DNA from 2 places in the Thermaerobacillus caldiproteolyticus genome. Region 2 is predicted to be linked to the other one. Evidence: predicted binding sites of a transcription regulator. Region 2 holds the regulator's gene; the other holds the start of a gene.

Region 1 (7,835 bases), 900 kb from region 2:
GATTTCTTCCTTTTTTTGTTGAATGAAATAATTTTAGTTTTTAAAGAAGGGAGAACAGCGATATGTATCATATTCGTGTCCGCGCTTGTGCTTTAATTATTGAAAATGACGCTGTACTTCTTGTTGAGTTTCAAGACGAAAACGGATTACATTACAATCTTCCAGCAGGTGGCGTAGAACGGGGGGAGTCATTGATTGAGGCGGTAAAACGGGAGGCATTAGAGGAGGCAGGCGTAGAAGTAGAGGTCGGTTCGATTGCATTTGTACATGAGATAGCTCCTCACCTGCAAAAGAATATTTCTGTGACATCGCCACATCAAGTAAGCATCGTATTTGAATGTAAACGGATTAACGATTCCATCCAACCTTGTCCGACTTCACCGGACGAAAATCAAACAGGGGTAAAATGGATTCCCCTTTCTCATCTCTCCCGGATTACTTTGTATCCGAATATTTCGCAACATATTATTGAGTACGCGAACCATCGCCGCTCATTCAACTTAATCGAGGAACATACATTATCGTACGAATGAGGTGGGAAATGATGAACATTCGAAAAGCAACGATCAATGATGCGAACGGAATTGCGACCGTGCATGTGGAAAGCTGGAAAACAACGTATCAGGGAATTGTTCCATCATCTTATTTAGCACAATTGCGCGTTAGTGAAAGAGAACAGAATTGGCGAAGAGGATTACAGCAACAGAAGCACCATATTTTTGTTGCTGAAGAAGACGGAAAGGTATGCGGGTTTATTTCCGGGGGCAGCAATCGGGCTACAAAAGGAAAGGAAGCTGATTACGAAGGCGAAATTTATGCAATTTATTTGCTGAAAGAGGCGCAAGGAAAAGGTATGGAACGAAACTGCTCGAAGCTTTAGTGCGTGATTTTCGTAGTGACGGGATTTGTTCCATGGTCGTGTGGGTGCTTGCCGATAATCCATCGCGGCAGTTTTATGAGCGTTTAGGGGGAAAGAAAATCGCTGAAGAAGTCATAAATATCGGTGGCAAAGAGTTAAACGAATGGTGCTATGGATGGAGAAGTATTGAATGTTTAGCGTAGTAACGGATGGCTGCCTGAATTATGATGGCAGCCAAAAAAATTTAATAATGAGTGATTACTCACTTTACAAAATATTTTTTTTGTATAAAATAGAAGTGAGTAATCACTCACGAAAGGAAGGGTATGCTATGTCAGAAAAGCCGTGTATTTGTATGAAACATGTATCTAAAAGTTTTGGTAAAAAGAAAGTAATTGAAGATGTATCTCTTGAGGTATACAGCGGGGAAATTTTTGGGATGCTCGGACCTTCGGGAGCAGGAAAAACGACGATTGTCAAAATGATCGCTGGAATTGATGAAGTTACCAATGGAACGATTGATGTATTAGATACAAAAATGCCTAGCCTTCATGTCATGAAACGAATTGGTTTTATGGCACAGTCTGATGCCTTATACGGTGAGTTAACAGCGTTAGAAAATTTACAGTTTTTCGCTTCGATTTATGGATTAAAAGGGAAAAAGCAAAAGCAGCGTATTGATGAAGTCATGGAGCTTGTCAATTTAACAGACCATATTAAGAAGACTGTCAATCAGTATTCAGGCGGGATGAAGCGGCGCTTGTCACTTGCTGTTTCCTTGTTACATGAACCGGAAGTATTAATCTTAGACGAGCCGACGGTCGGAATTGACCCATTGCTTCGCCAAGCCATTTGGGATGAGCTTGAGCGAATTCGACAAAACGGGACAACGATTGTCGTGACGACTCACGTCATGGATGAAGCCGAGAAATGCCAGCGTTTGGCGATGATTCGTGACGGTCGTCTCATCGCTGTAGGCAGCCCAGAAGAGCTAAAGAAAAGAACAAATTCGCAAACAATCGAACAGGCATTTTTGCATTTTGGAGGTGCACGACAATGAGAGTTCGCGCGATCGTCATTCGAATCATTCGCCAGTTTTTCCGTGACAAACGAACGCTTGGATTAATGATTGTGGCGCCGATGTTTGTGTTGTTTTTAATGAATCTTGTGTTTAATGGAGAGGAATATAAACCAACAATTGCTGTTGATAAAAATGTTCCAGAAGTTGTTGTTGAAAAATTAGCGAAATCCGATGCTGACCTCAAAGAGCTTACGAAAACGACAGCTCGCAAACAGCTAGAAAAGCAACAAATTGATGCATTTATGGAAATGGATGAAGGAACTCCGAAAATTACGTTAGAAGGAAGCGATCCAACTGTTAATAAAGCGGTACTTATGGCTGTACAAAAAGCGTTTCAAGAATTAGCTCCACAAACACAATCGTTGCAATTGAAAACAACGTACTTACACGGTTCGGAGGATATGGCATTATTTGATAATTTCGGACCTGTGTTAATTGGCTTTTTCGTTTTCTTTTTCGTTTTCTTAATCGCCGGTGTTTCTTTCCTTCGTGAACGTACAGGGGGAACGCTGGAACGCTTGTTGGCGACGCCGTTAAAACGTTGGGAGATTGTTGTTGGCTATGTCATCGGATTTGGGATTTTTACAACGTTTCAGGCGAGCTTAATTTCTTGGTTTGCCATTGATATTCTTGATATGATGATGGAAGGTTCTTTCTTCTACGTGTTATTGATTACATTCTTATTGGCAATGACCGCTTTAACATTAGGAACGTTACTGTCTGCCTTTGCGAATAATGAGCTACAAATGATTCAATTTATTCCGTTAGTTGTTATACCGCAAGTTTTCTTTTCCGGCTTGTTTAATTTAGATACAATGGCAGAGTGGCTTCGTTCATTAAGCGTTGTCATGCCGTTAACATACGGAGCGGATGCGCTTCGGGAAATTATGATCCGCGGCAGCGGTTGGCAGGAAATTGCCCAAGACGTATATGTTTTACTTGGCTTTTCCGTTTTGTTTATGGTATTAAATGTGGTAGCATTGAAAAAATATCGAAAACTGTAAGGAGCAAATATGGATGAATGAGCAACAATGGCTTGAAGAGCTATTGAAAGTAAATGGAGAAGACGTAAAACTAAGCGAGAAACAAGTGAAAATTTTAGAAGCGGCGATTGAAATGTTCGCTGAAAAAGGCTATGCCGCCACTTCAACAAGCGAAATCGCCAAGAAGGCAGGTGTGGCGGAAGGGACGATTTTTCGTCACTATAAAACAAAAAAGGATTTACTCTTGGCGATTGTCACTCCAACGCTGTTTAAATCCGTCGCCCCATTTTTAGCGAAAGAGTTTGTCAAAGAAGTGTTCGAAAACCAGTATCAAAGCTATGAAGATTTCATTCGTACTCTTTTGAAAAACCGTTATGAATTTGTAAAAAAATACATCCCAGCGATCCGGGTGTTTTGGCAGGAAATCGCGTTTCATGCGGAAATTAAGGAGCAATTTCAGCGTATTTTTACGGTGCACGTATATGAAAAATTTAAGCGGATCGTGGAACATTTTCAAGCGAAAGGAGAAATTGCCGCGATTCCTATTGATTCGGTCATCCGCATGACGATTACGGCGATTGCGGGATTTTTGATGACGCGGTTTATCGTGTTGCCGGATTCCGAATGGGATGACGAAGCAGAAATGGAACGGACGGTTCAAGTTTTGATGCACGGTCTTGCAAAAAAATAAACAGAAACGCCTAATCCGTATAAATCGGATTAGGCGTTTTGTTTATTCAATGCCTTAGCAACAATGTTGCCATTTTCGACACTGATTTGGATAGCGTGAACATTGGCCGTTTCGTCAAGAAGGACATCAGCGATTTGGTCTTCGACGTGTTCTTGGATAACGCGGCGGAGCGGGCGAGCACCGAACGCTGGATGGTAGCCTAACTCCGCTAATTTTTCTTTCGCTTCTTGCGAAACATGAATGCCGATGTGTTGTTCTTTTAATGTTTTTTTCAATTCATCGAGCATGAGATCGACAATTTGTAACATATGCTCTTTTTCGAGCGGTTTAAACTCGATAATTGCGTCAAAGCGGTTTAAGAATTCTGGTTTGAAATAAGCATTTAACGACTCAAGAACGCTTGTGTGCGTTGACCCTTGCTTTTCGAATCCGACCGTAATTTTTTTATCGGTAGCACCGGCGTTACTTGTTGCGATAATAACGGTATCTTTAAAGCTTACGGTACGGCCTTGGCTGTCAGTGAGACGTCCATCTTCTAAAATTTGTAGGAAAATATGCTGCACATCTGGGTGCGCTTTTTCGATTTCATCGAGCAAAATGATGCTGTAAGGATTTCGGCGTACTTTTTCAGTAAGCTGACCGGCTTCCTCATGACCGACATAGCCAGGCGGTGAACCGATTAATTTAGAAACGGAATGTTTCTCCATATATTCGCTCATATCTAAACGAATCATCGCATCTTTTGAGCCGAACAATTCTTCCGCCAATGTTTTTGATAATTCTGTTTTACCAACTCCAGTTGGTCCGATGAATAAGAACGAACCAATTGGACGATTTTTCGCTTTTAATCCTGCGCGGCTACGGCGGATTGCTTTGGCAACTTTTTTCACTGCTTCTGCTTGGCCGATCACTTTTTTCGCTAAATTTTCTTCTAATTGCTTCATTTTCGTTTTTTCATCGGCTTGCAGCTTGCCGACAGGAATGCCGGTTTTTTCTTCGATGATTTGTTGAATATCGCTAACGTCAACGATTGGTGTTTCTTGCACATGACCGTTTTGCAATTGCTTTTCCAATTTGAGTTCTTCATCGTGTAATTTTGCTGCCAATTCGTAGTTTTCTTCTTTTACTGCTTTTTCTTTTTCTTTCGCTAGTTGGGCGAGCCGCTCTTGAATTTGCTTTTCATCCGTTGGGGCAACGCGTAAGTTCGCTTTTGAACCGGCCTCGTCTAACAAGTCGATTGCTTTGTCTGGCAAGAAGCGGTCTTGGATATAGCGATGCGATAATGTGACGCATGCTTCAATCGCTTCATCTGTATATTTGACATGATGGAATTGTTCGTATTTCGCTTGAATGCCTTTTAAAATAGCAATCGCTTGCTCGACTGTCGGTTCATGGACGATGACTGGCTGGAAGCGGCGTTCAAGTGCAGCATCTTTTTCAATTTGGCGGTATTCTTTCAACGTTGTCGCACCAACGACCTGCAATTCACCGCGTGCTAGAGCAGGTTTTAAAATGTTGCCTGCGTCCATAGAACCTTCTGCAGACCCTGCACCCACAAGCAAGTGAATTTCGTCGATGAAGAGAATAATATTTTTGCGACGTTGCAATTCGGCGATCAATTGCTTCATTCGTTCTTCAAATTGTCCACGAATGCCAGTGTTAGCGACAAGTGAAGCCACATCTAACAAATACACTTCTTTATCAAGAAGCTTCGCCGGAACTTGTCCCTCGGCAATTTTTAAGGCAAGACCTTCAACGATCGCTGTTTTACCGACGCCTGGTTCCCCGATTAATACAGGGTTGTTTTTGTTGCGGCGGTTTAAAATTTCAATGACGCGTTCAATTTCTTTGTCGCGACCAATGACAGGATCAATAAGTCCAGCTTTGGCGAGCTGTGTTAAGTTGCGACCAAATTTATCTAAAAAGCCACCTTTGCCATTTCGATTTTGATGTTGGGATACGTTCGGTTGTTGAACGTCCATCTCATGAGAGAGTGTGAATCCATTCATGAATAAGTCTTCAAATGGAAAAGATGGAAAACTTCCGAATCCAAAGTTCGAAGGAATCGTCATTTTTTGTTGTTCATAACAAGTATGGCAAAGATGCAATTGTTTTTTCTCATGATTGAATTGGATATTCAAAAAGACTGTTGCTTCGTTTTGTTGGCATACTTGACAAAGCATGAGGCATAACCTCCTTTTTTAACAGTTTGACTTTGATTATCTTTGACCTTTCTGATTTTATTATACTTTGACCTTTTTTGACGTTCAAGTCTTTTTTTAAAATTTTTTGTTTGATTCGTGAAATGTTTTTGAAAAAAATGTGAACAATGGCATATGAGAGTACGCAAATATGATATAGTGAACAAGGAAAAAGGAAGCAAGGGGAGAAGAGAAAATGAAGAGAAAATTTCTGTTTTTAGCTTTTATGACGATGGTCGCTTTTGTTTTGCTTGCTGCTTGTAACCAAGAAAAACAAGAAGAGAATCAGCCGGCGGTTCTAAATGTAAAAATTAAAACCGATGATCATATTGAATTAAATAAGGAAACGGAAATTGCTTGCCTTGTTACATATGGAAATGAAAAGGTTACCGACGCTGATGAAGTAAAGTTTGAAATTTGGAAACAAGGTAACAACCAACATGAGATGTTAAAGGCAAAACATGAAGGAAATGGAAAATATGTCGTCAAAAAAACATTTACAGAACCGGGGACATATTCGGTTATTGCTCATGTAACGGCACGCAATATGCATAACATGCCGAAAACAGATATCGCTGTTGGACAAGCATCGAACATGCCAGCTGAACAAAACCACGATCATGATGGAGAAGAACACCATGATCATCATTCAGACGTCACCATCATGCTTCATGAACAACAATATCATGTGAATGAAGCGAAGGAATTAACGGCGCACATTACGCATGACGGCCAGCCGCTGACTAACGCTACTGTTCGCTTTGAAGTATGGAAGGAAAATAGCGAAAAACACGAATTTATTGATGCTCATGAACAAGCCAAAGGCGAGTATAAAGCAACGACGACGTTCAAAGACAAAGGAGTTTATTTTGTTAAAGTGCATGTAGAAACCAATGAATTGCATGATCATCAAGTGGAACAAATCACTGTTCAATAAGAAAAGGGATGCCCGCAATTAGGGCATCCTTTTTCTTATTCCTTTCGTCTTTCTTTGTCTGTTTTTACATATATATGGAACATACATAGGACAAGAAGGACGAGGTGACGAGGTTGGTAGGAAAATGGTCAGGGGCTTGGCAAATTGCGGCTGTATATGTCGGAACGGTCGTTGGCGCCGGGTTCGCGACGGGAAAAGAGATTGTAGAATTCTTTACACAATACGGTGAATTTGGAACGGTCGGCATTGTAGTTAGTGGCGGACTGTTTACGTGGATGGGAACACGAATGATGATGATGGCCCGGCGGATCGGAGCAGTTTCTTATAAAGAATTGAACGATTATGTATTCGGAAGAGCAATGAGTCCGCTTATGACCATATTAATGACATTGATGGTGATTGGAGTGACATCGGTCATGGTGGCAGGGGCAGGAGCAGTGTTTGAAGAACAGCTTGGTCTGCCCAAACAAGTGGGGATGTTTGTTACGTTATTATTATCGTTTATTGTAATGCTTTACGATATAAAGGGGCTATTTAGTGTCAATGTTTTCATTGTTCCGATGATGGTATTATTTAGTTTTGCAGTTCTAGGAAAAATGTTGCTCAGTGAAAAGTGGTGCGGGACCGGTACGGTCATGCCGGATTATTCATTAAAAGCGTTTCTTTCTCCGTTTTCTTATGCAGCTTTTAATTTAGCAATGGCGCAAACCGTTCTTGTTCCGTTGTCACAAGAGGCAGCCGATGAACAAACGGTGAAACGAGGAGCGACGCTCGGCGGCATCTTGTTAACGATGATTTTATTAAGCAGCCATTTCGTTTTATTATCATTCCCTCATTTGCTGCGCTACGATATTCCGATGGCGGAAGTGATTCATACGTTTTTCTCGTTGCTGTATTGGCTGTATATTGTCGTTATTTATGGTGAGATTTTCACATCGATTATCGGCGGAATTTTTGGTTTGCAGCGGCAATTTCGCTCGATGTTCCGCGTTTCTAATGTTCTTTTTCTTTTTGTACTGTTTCTCATTTTCTATGTGATTAGTTCATTTCAATACAGTTTCTTATTATCGTTGTTATATCCGC
Region 2 (7,835 bases):
CCTAAGGTAGCGAAATTCCTTGTCGGGTAAGTTCCGACCCGCACGAAAGGTGTAACGACTTGGGCACTGTCTCAACGAGAGACCCGGTGAAATTATAGTACCTGTGAAGATGCAGGTTACCCGCGACAGGACGGAAAGACCCCGTGGAGCTTTACTGCAGCCTGATATTGAATTTTGGTATCGCTTGTACAGGATAGGTGGGAGCCTGAGAAGCCGGAGCGCCAGCTTCGGTGGAGGCGACGGTGGGATACCACCCTGGCGGTATTGAAATTCTAACCCGCACCCCTGATCGGGGTGGGAGACAGTGTCAGGTGGGCAGTTTGACTGGGGCGGTCGCCTCCCAAAGAGTAACGGAGGCGCCCAAAGGTTCCCTCAGAATGGTTGGAAATCATTCGTAGAGTGCAAAGGCAGAAGGGAGCTTGACTGCGAGACCTACAAGTCGAGCAGGGACGAAAGTCGGGCTTAGTGATCCGGTGGTTCCGCATGGAAGGGCCATCGCTCAACGGATAAAAGCTACCCCGGGGATAACAGGCTTATCTCCCCCAAGAGTCCACATCGACGGGGAGGTTTGGCACCTCGATGTCGGCTCATCGCATCCTGGGGCTGTAGTCGGTCCCAAGGGTTGGGCTGTTCGCCCATTAAAGCGGTACGCGAGCTGGGTTCAGAACGTCGTGAGACAGTTCGGTCCCTATCCGTCGCGGGCGTAGGAAATTTGAGAGGAGCTGTCCTTAGTACGAGAGGACCGGGATGGACGCACCGCTGGTGTACCAGTTGTCCCGCCAGGGGCACCGCTGGGTAGCTATGTGCGGAAGGGATAAGCGCTGAAAGCATCTAAGCGTGAAGCCCCCCTCAAGATGAGATTTCCCATCGCGTCAAGCGAGTAAGATCCCTCGAAGATGACGAGGTTGATAGGTCCGAGGTGGAAGCGTGGCGACACGTGGAGCTGACGGATACTAATCGATCGAGGACTTAACCAAGAAAAAGGTGAAGCCGAGCGTTCGCTTCTTTGCATGGATATCGGTTATCTAGTTTTGAGAGAACAAAAAAGTTCTTGACAGAACCGATAGGTTCGTTATAATCATATTTGTCCAATTCGATATCTTGCCTAGTGACAATGGCGGAGAGGTCACACCCGTTCCCATCCCGAACACGGAAGTTAAGCTCTCCAGCGCCGATGGTAGTTGGGGCCAGCGCCCCTGCGAGAGTAGGTCGTCGCTAGGCTTTATTTTATTAGGGAAGCATGTCCTGTTTATAAAATTTGTGGGACATGCTTTTTTGTTTGTAATTTGTTTTATTGTTGTGCTCAATTAAATAAGAGCATTATATTTTGTTTATGGGCTAATTACAGTAACCAATTTTTATGTATGTTGGATAATTTATTAATGAGCTGTAGCAGATGCTTAAAACCAACTTGTCGTTATAAAATGTAGATAAGTTTTGACTGATCGAGAACATAGACTTTTGCATGAAGCAGCATCCTTTTTTTCGCCTGGCTTATTGTTCGTAAATGTCTTGGCGAAAAAGATTCTGTGTGTTAGGTGATAAGATATGTTACTGTTCATTCTAGAAAAGAATTCTGTTTGTTTGAGATTGTTCCTTATGTAAGAAAATTTGTAAATATCCAGAGGATTTTAAAAAATATTAGAGAATTAGCCTATTTATTGGCGTGTTTTTGTTTCATTTTTTTCAAAAACGGCAATCATATTATTGGCATTAATTTGTTACTTTCTTGCATTTTTCTTCAATTCGCTATATAGTAAAGGTAAGGTCAAATATAGTCAAAGTCAACTGCGTATGCAAGGAGGAGGTAGAGTGCGAAATATCTCTGATATCATTGAACAATATTTAAAACAAGTACTAAATATGAGTGATAAAGAAATTGTAGAAATTAAGCGAAGTGAAATTGCCGATAAATTTCAATGTGTTCCTTCACAGATTAACTATGTCATCAATACACGTTTTACATTAGAACGAGGATATATTGTTGAGAGCAAGCGTGGCGGTGGCGGATACATTCGAATTATGAAAGTAAAAACAAAAAGTGAGGCGCAATTAATTGATCAGCTGTTGGAGCTCATCCAACATCGGATTAGCCAATCCAATGCTGAAGATATTATTCGTCGTTTAGTGGAGGAAAAAGTAATTTCAGAGCGTGAAGCGAACATTATGCTCAGTGTTATGGATCGTTCGGTACTGTATATTGATTTACCGCAGCGCGATGAGTTAAGAGCCCGAATGTTAAAAGCGATGTTAATATCATTGAAATATAAATAGGGGAGAGGTGAAAACATTGATATGTCAAGAGTGTAAACAAAGACCGGCAACGATGCATTTTACCAAAATTATCAATGGCGAAAAGACAGAATTTCACCTTTGTGAGCACTGTGCCCAAGAGCGTGGGGAAATGTTTATGTTTCCTGACAATACAGGCTTCTCTATTAATAACTTGTTAGCCGGTTTACTTAATCTCCAATCTCCGATAACAGAAGCGAAGCCGAGCGCGTTTCAAAGCCCTAACATTTTACAATGTGAGCGCTGTAATATGACGTATGAACAATTTACAAAAATAGGAAGATTTGGTTGTTCCCATTGTTATTATACATTCTCACGCCAGTTACAACCAATACTGAGACGGCTTCATAGCGGCAACACTACGCATGCTGGAAAGATCCCAAGACGCACTGGTGGTACGATTCATATTCGAAAACAACTTAATCAATTAAAGCAAAAACTCCAAGAGCTAATAGTTAAGGAGGAGTTTGAAAAAGCGGCCGAAGTTCGTGACCAGATTCGCGTTCTTGAGTCTCAGCTAAGTGAACGTGGAGAGGGGGATCTGTAATCTTATGTCGCTTGAGAAATTTTTGAATACAGCGGTCAGCTCTTGGATGAGTCAAGAAGGACCTGATTCCGATATTGTGCTAAGCAGCCGAATTCGATTAGCAAGAAACATCGCTGATTTTCGATTTCCGACTGTTTTTAACCCTACAGAAGCACAGCAAATTGTCGAGTTGTTTGAAAATACTTTTTCAAATCAATTGTATCATTCAATTGGACGATTTGAACTTTTAAAAATGAATGAACTTCAGCCAATTGAAAAAAGGGTATTGGTAGAAAAACATTTAATTAGTCCCCATTTAGCAGAAGATTCGCCATTTGGAGCATGCTTGCTTTCTGAAAACGAAGAAGTAAGCATTATGATTAATGAAGAAGACCATATTCGTATTCAATGTTTATTTCCTGGATTTCAATTAACGGAAGCGTTACAAGTAGCTAATGGGCTTGATGATTGGATTGAAGCGCATGTCAATTATGCATTTGATGAAAAAAGAGGTTATTTAACAAGTTGTCCTACAAACGTAGGTACAGGGTTGCGTGCCTCTGTGATGATGCATCTTCCTGCTCTCATTTTAACACAACAAATGAATCGGATTATTCCAGCGATTAACCAGCTTGGGTTAGTCGTACGAGGAACGTATGGAGAAGGCAGTGAAGCATTGGGGAATATTTTTCAAATATCTAACCAAATCACATTAGGAAAATCAGAAGAGGATATTGTTGAAGATTTAAAAAGTGTTGTTCAACAGTTAATTGCCCAGGAAAGAATGGCAAGAGAGGCATTAGTCAAAACTTTAAACATACAATTAGAAGACAGAGTCTTCCGTTCTTACGGGATATTAGCGAATAGTCGGGTCATTGAGTCTAAAGAAGCCGCACAATGTTTGTCTGATGTACGCTTAGGAATCGATTTAGGATATATTAAAAACATTTCGCGCAACATTTTAAATGAGCTCATGATTCTAACACAGCCGGGCTGTTTGCAACAATATGCAGGGGGAGCGTTAAGACCAGAGGAACGGGATGTTCTTAGAGCAACATTAATTCGTGAACGTTTAAAAATGGAAGAGAAAAAAGCAATGGAGGATGATGAATGATGATGTTCGGCAGATTTACGGAACGGGCGCAAAAAGTGTTAGCTTTAGCACAGGAAGAAGCCGTACGCCTTGGGCATAATAATATTGGGACGGAGCATATTTTATTAGGATTGATTCGTGAAGGAGAAGGTATTGCCGCGAAAGCGTTAACGGCTTTAGGATTAGGTCCTGATAAAATTCAAAAAGAGGTGGAAGCGCTAATTGGTCGTGGGCATGAATCCTCCCAAACGATTCATTATACGCCGCGTGCCAAAAAAGTCATCGAGCTTTCCATGGATGAAGCAAGAAAACTAGGGCATTCTTATGTAGGGACAGAACATATTTTGCTTGGATTAATTCGTGAGGGAGAAGGTGTCGCTGCGCGCGTTCTTAACAATTTAGGAGTAAGTCTCAATAAGGCTCGTCAACAAGTTCTTCAGCTGCTTGGAAGCAACGAGTCCGTTTCCGGTCATCAAGGTGGAGCCGCTTCCCATGTGAGTACGCCAACATTGGATAGTCTTGCGCGCGATTTAACAGCAATCGCTCGGGAAGGTAGCTTGGATCCGGTCATTGGTAGAAGCAAAGAAATTCAACGTGTCATTGAAGTATTAAGCCGACGCACGAAAAATAATCCTGTTTTAATCGGGGAGCCCGGCGTTGGAAAAACAGCGATTGCAGAAGGATTAGCGCAACAAATCGTAAACAATGAAGTACCGGAAACACTTCGCGATAAGAGAGTGATGACGCTCGATATGGGAACAGTGGTTGCCGGTACAAAATATCGCGGTGAATTTGAAGATCGTTTAAAAAAAGTGATGGATGAAATTCGACAAGCTGGAAATATTATTTTGTTTATTGACGAGCTTCACACCTTGATTGGTGCAGGTGGCGCAGAAGGAGCAATTGATGCTTCCAACATTTTAAAACCGTCTCTAGCTCGCGGAGAATTACAATGTATCGGGGCAACAACATTAGATGAATATCGCAAATATATCGAAAAAGACGCTGCGTTAGAACGCCGTTTCCAACCGATTTATGTCGATGAGCCAACGGTAGAAGAATCAATCCAAATTTTAAAAGGATTGCGTGACCGTTATGAAGCGCATCATCGCGTGTCGATTTCCGATGAGGCTATTGTTCAAGCGGTGAAATTATCGGATCGTTACATTACAGATCGTTTCCTCCCAGATAAAGCGATTGACTTAATTGATGAGGCTTGCTCAAAGGTGCGCCTTCGCTCATTTACCACTCCGCCAAACTTAAAGGAGCTTGAACAAAAATTAGAGGAAGTTCGCAAAGAAAAAGATGCCGCTGTTCAAAGCCAAGAATTCGAAAAAGCCGCTTCATTGCGCGATACTGAGCAACGTTTGCGCGAGCAGCTTGAAGAAACGAAACGAGCGTGGAAAGAAAAACAAGGTCAAGAAAATTCAGAAGTAACGGTTGAAGATATCGCGATGGTTGTATCAAGCTGGACAGGAATCCCAGTGGCAAAATTAGCACAAACGGAAACAGAACGGTTATTGAAGTTAGAGGAGATTTTACATTCGCGTGTCATCGGTCAAGAAGAAGCAGTGAAAGCAGTAGCGAAGGCGGTGCGTCGCGCTCGTGCGGGATTAAAAGATCCGAAGCGCCCAATTGGTTCGTTTATTTTCTTGGGCCCAACAGGTGTAGGAAAAACAGAGCTGGCAAGAGCGTTAGCAGAAGCAATGTTTGGTGATGAAGATGCTTTAATTCGGATTGACATGTCTGAATATATGGAGAAACACTCAACGTCTCGTCTTGTTGGTTCACCTCCTGGATACGTAGGATACGAAGAAGGTGGTCAGTTAACGGAAAAAGTGCGCCGTAAACCATATTCGGTCGTTTTGTTAGATGAGATGGAAAAAGCCCATCCGGATGTATTTAATATTCTTTTACAAGTATTAGAAGATGGTCGCCTAACGGATTCTAAAGGCAGAACGGTTGATTTTCGCAATACCATTGTGATTATGACGTCAAATGTTGGTGCCGATGCGCTAAAACGAAATAAATATGTCGGCTTTAATGTTCAAGACGAAACCCAAAAATACAAAGACATGAAAGAAAAAGTCATGGACGAGTTGAAAAAAGCGTTCCGTCCAGAATTTTTAAACCGTATTGATGAGATTATTGTGTTCCATTCATTAGAAAAACAACATTTAACCCAAATCGTGAAGCTAATGGCAGAACAGCTTATCAAACGCTTAAAAGAACAAGACATTGATTTAGAATTGACTCAAGCAGCGATCGAAAAAATTGCTGAACAAGGATATGATCCTGAATACGGTGCACGTCCATTGCGCCGGGCGCTGCAAAAGCATATTGAAGATCGCCTATCTGAAGAGTTGCTAAAAGGAACGATCGGAAAAGGGCAGAAGGTTGTTGTCGATGTAAAAGACGGACAGTTTGTTATTTTATCTGGGCAGACAGTTTAATAACCTCTGAGGTATGCGGCAACCCGTTGGCGCATACCTTTTCTTTTATGGTAATTTTTGGTTAGGAAAGGAAATAAGATAAATGGGAAAGAAAAAAACAAAGTTTGTTTGTCAAGAATGCGGGTACGAGTCGGTCAAATGGATGGGAAGATGCCCGGGATGTTATACATGGAATTCTATGGTAGAGGAAGTAGAGCGAGCAAAACCAACAACGAGGGGAGTGTTCGTTCATTCGTCTCCCGATACAATTTCTAAGCCGGTACCGATTACCACAGTGACGACAACACAAGAGCCGCGCATACAAACAGATCTGTCTGAATTGAACCGCGTGTTAGGCGGGGGCATTGTCAGAGGCTCTCTTGTCTTAATTGGCGGTGATCCAGGGATCGGAAAATCAACGCTTCTTTTGCAAGTTTCGGCACAACTCGCGATGAAACAAAATAAAGTGTTATATATATCTGGTGAAGAATCGGTCAAACAAACGAAATTACGGGCAGATCGCCTTCATGTTTCATCTAATGAATTGTATGTGTTAGCAGAGACGGATTTAGAATATATTGCGGAGGCGATTGAGGTAATCAATCCTGCCTTTGTCGTTATTGATTCAATTCAAACGGTGTATCGTTCGGAAATTACGTCAGCTCCCGGAAGTGTGTCCCAAGTGCGCGAATGCACAGCAGAGCTAATGAAAATCGCGAAGACAAAAGGGATTGCCATTTTTATCGTCGGTCATGTGACAAAAGAGGGGGCAATTGCCGGACCGAGAATTTTAGAGCATATGGTTGATACCGTGCTTTATTTTGAAGGGGAACGTCATCATACGTACCGCATTTTACGAGCGGTAAAAAACCGCTTTGGTTCCACCAATGAAATTGGCATTTTTGAGATGAGAGAAACCGGTTTATTGGAAGTGGAGAATCCGTCCGAAGTATTTTTAGAGGAGCGTTCACGAGGAGCGGCAGGGTCGACAGTTGTTGCCTCTATGGAAGGAACCCGGCCTGTGTTAGTAGAAATTCAAGCATTAATTTCACCGACGAGTTTTGGAAATCCGCGGAGAATGGCGACGGGAATAGACCATAACCGCGTCTCTTTGTTAATGGCAGTACTTGAAAAACGCGTCGGGCTACTTCTCCAAAACCAAGATGCTTACTTAAAAGTGGCAGGCGGCGTCAAATTGGATGAACCGGCGATTGATTTAGCGATTGCTGTAAGCATTGCCTCCAGTTTTCGTGATCAGCCTACGAATCCTTATGATGTTATTATCGGTGAAGTCGGCTTAACAGGGGAGGTCCGCCGCGTTTCCCGCATTGAACAACGCGTACAGGAAGCAGTAAAATTAGGATTTCATCGTATTATTATTCCAAAAAACAATGTAGGCGGATGGAATGTACCAGCAGGAGTAGAAATCATCGGCGTGTCTCACGTTGCCGAAGCGCTTGAATACACATTAGGAAGCAAGTAAGTGATAGAA

The links. Region 2 encodes CtsR, which represses protease genes until heat stress. Its sites were predicted from a motif close to ATGGTCAATAAAGGTCAAACA; they were not measured.
Region 1: ISX45_RS02110 (ATP-dependent Clp protease ATP-binding subunit) is a predicted target of CtsR. The motif match lies at 5,862-5,882, and genes of this name have one in related genera.

What each region holds. Positions count from the first base shown of each region.
Region 1 covers NZ_CP064060.1:389,922-397,756, forward strand. Annotated here, with positions in the region: gene ISX45_RS02085 (NUDIX domain-containing protein) at 63-533, shown strand; partial or broken gene ISX45_RS02090 (N-acetyltransferase family protein) at 545-1,062, shown strand; gene ISX45_RS02095 (ABC transporter ATP-binding protein) at 1,191-1,919, shown strand; gene ISX45_RS02100 (ABC transporter permease) at 1,916-2,944, shown strand; gene ISX45_RS02105 (TetR/AcrR family transcriptional regulator) at 2,958-3,614, shown strand; gene ISX45_RS02110 (ATP-dependent Clp protease ATP-binding subunit) at 3,644-5,797, opposite strand; gene ISX45_RS02115 (FixH family protein) at 6,012-6,752, shown strand; gene ISX45_RS02120 (YkvI family membrane protein) at 6,857-7,835, shown strand, end outside.
Region 2 covers NZ_CP064060.1:3,230,107-3,237,941, forward strand. Annotated here, with positions in the region: rRNA gene ISX45_RS16155 (23S ribosomal RNA) at 1-977, shown strand, start outside; rRNA gene rrf (5S ribosomal RNA) at 1,105-1,221, shown strand; gene ISX45_RS16165 (CtsR family transcriptional regulator) at 1,813-2,274, shown strand; gene ISX45_RS16170 (protein-arginine kinase activator protein McsA) at 2,291-2,839, shown strand; gene ISX45_RS16175 (protein-arginine kinase McsB) at 2,844-3,932, shown strand; gene clpC (ATP-dependent protease ATP-binding subunit ClpC) at 3,932-6,364, shown strand; gene radA (DNA repair protein RadA) at 6,447-7,826, shown strand.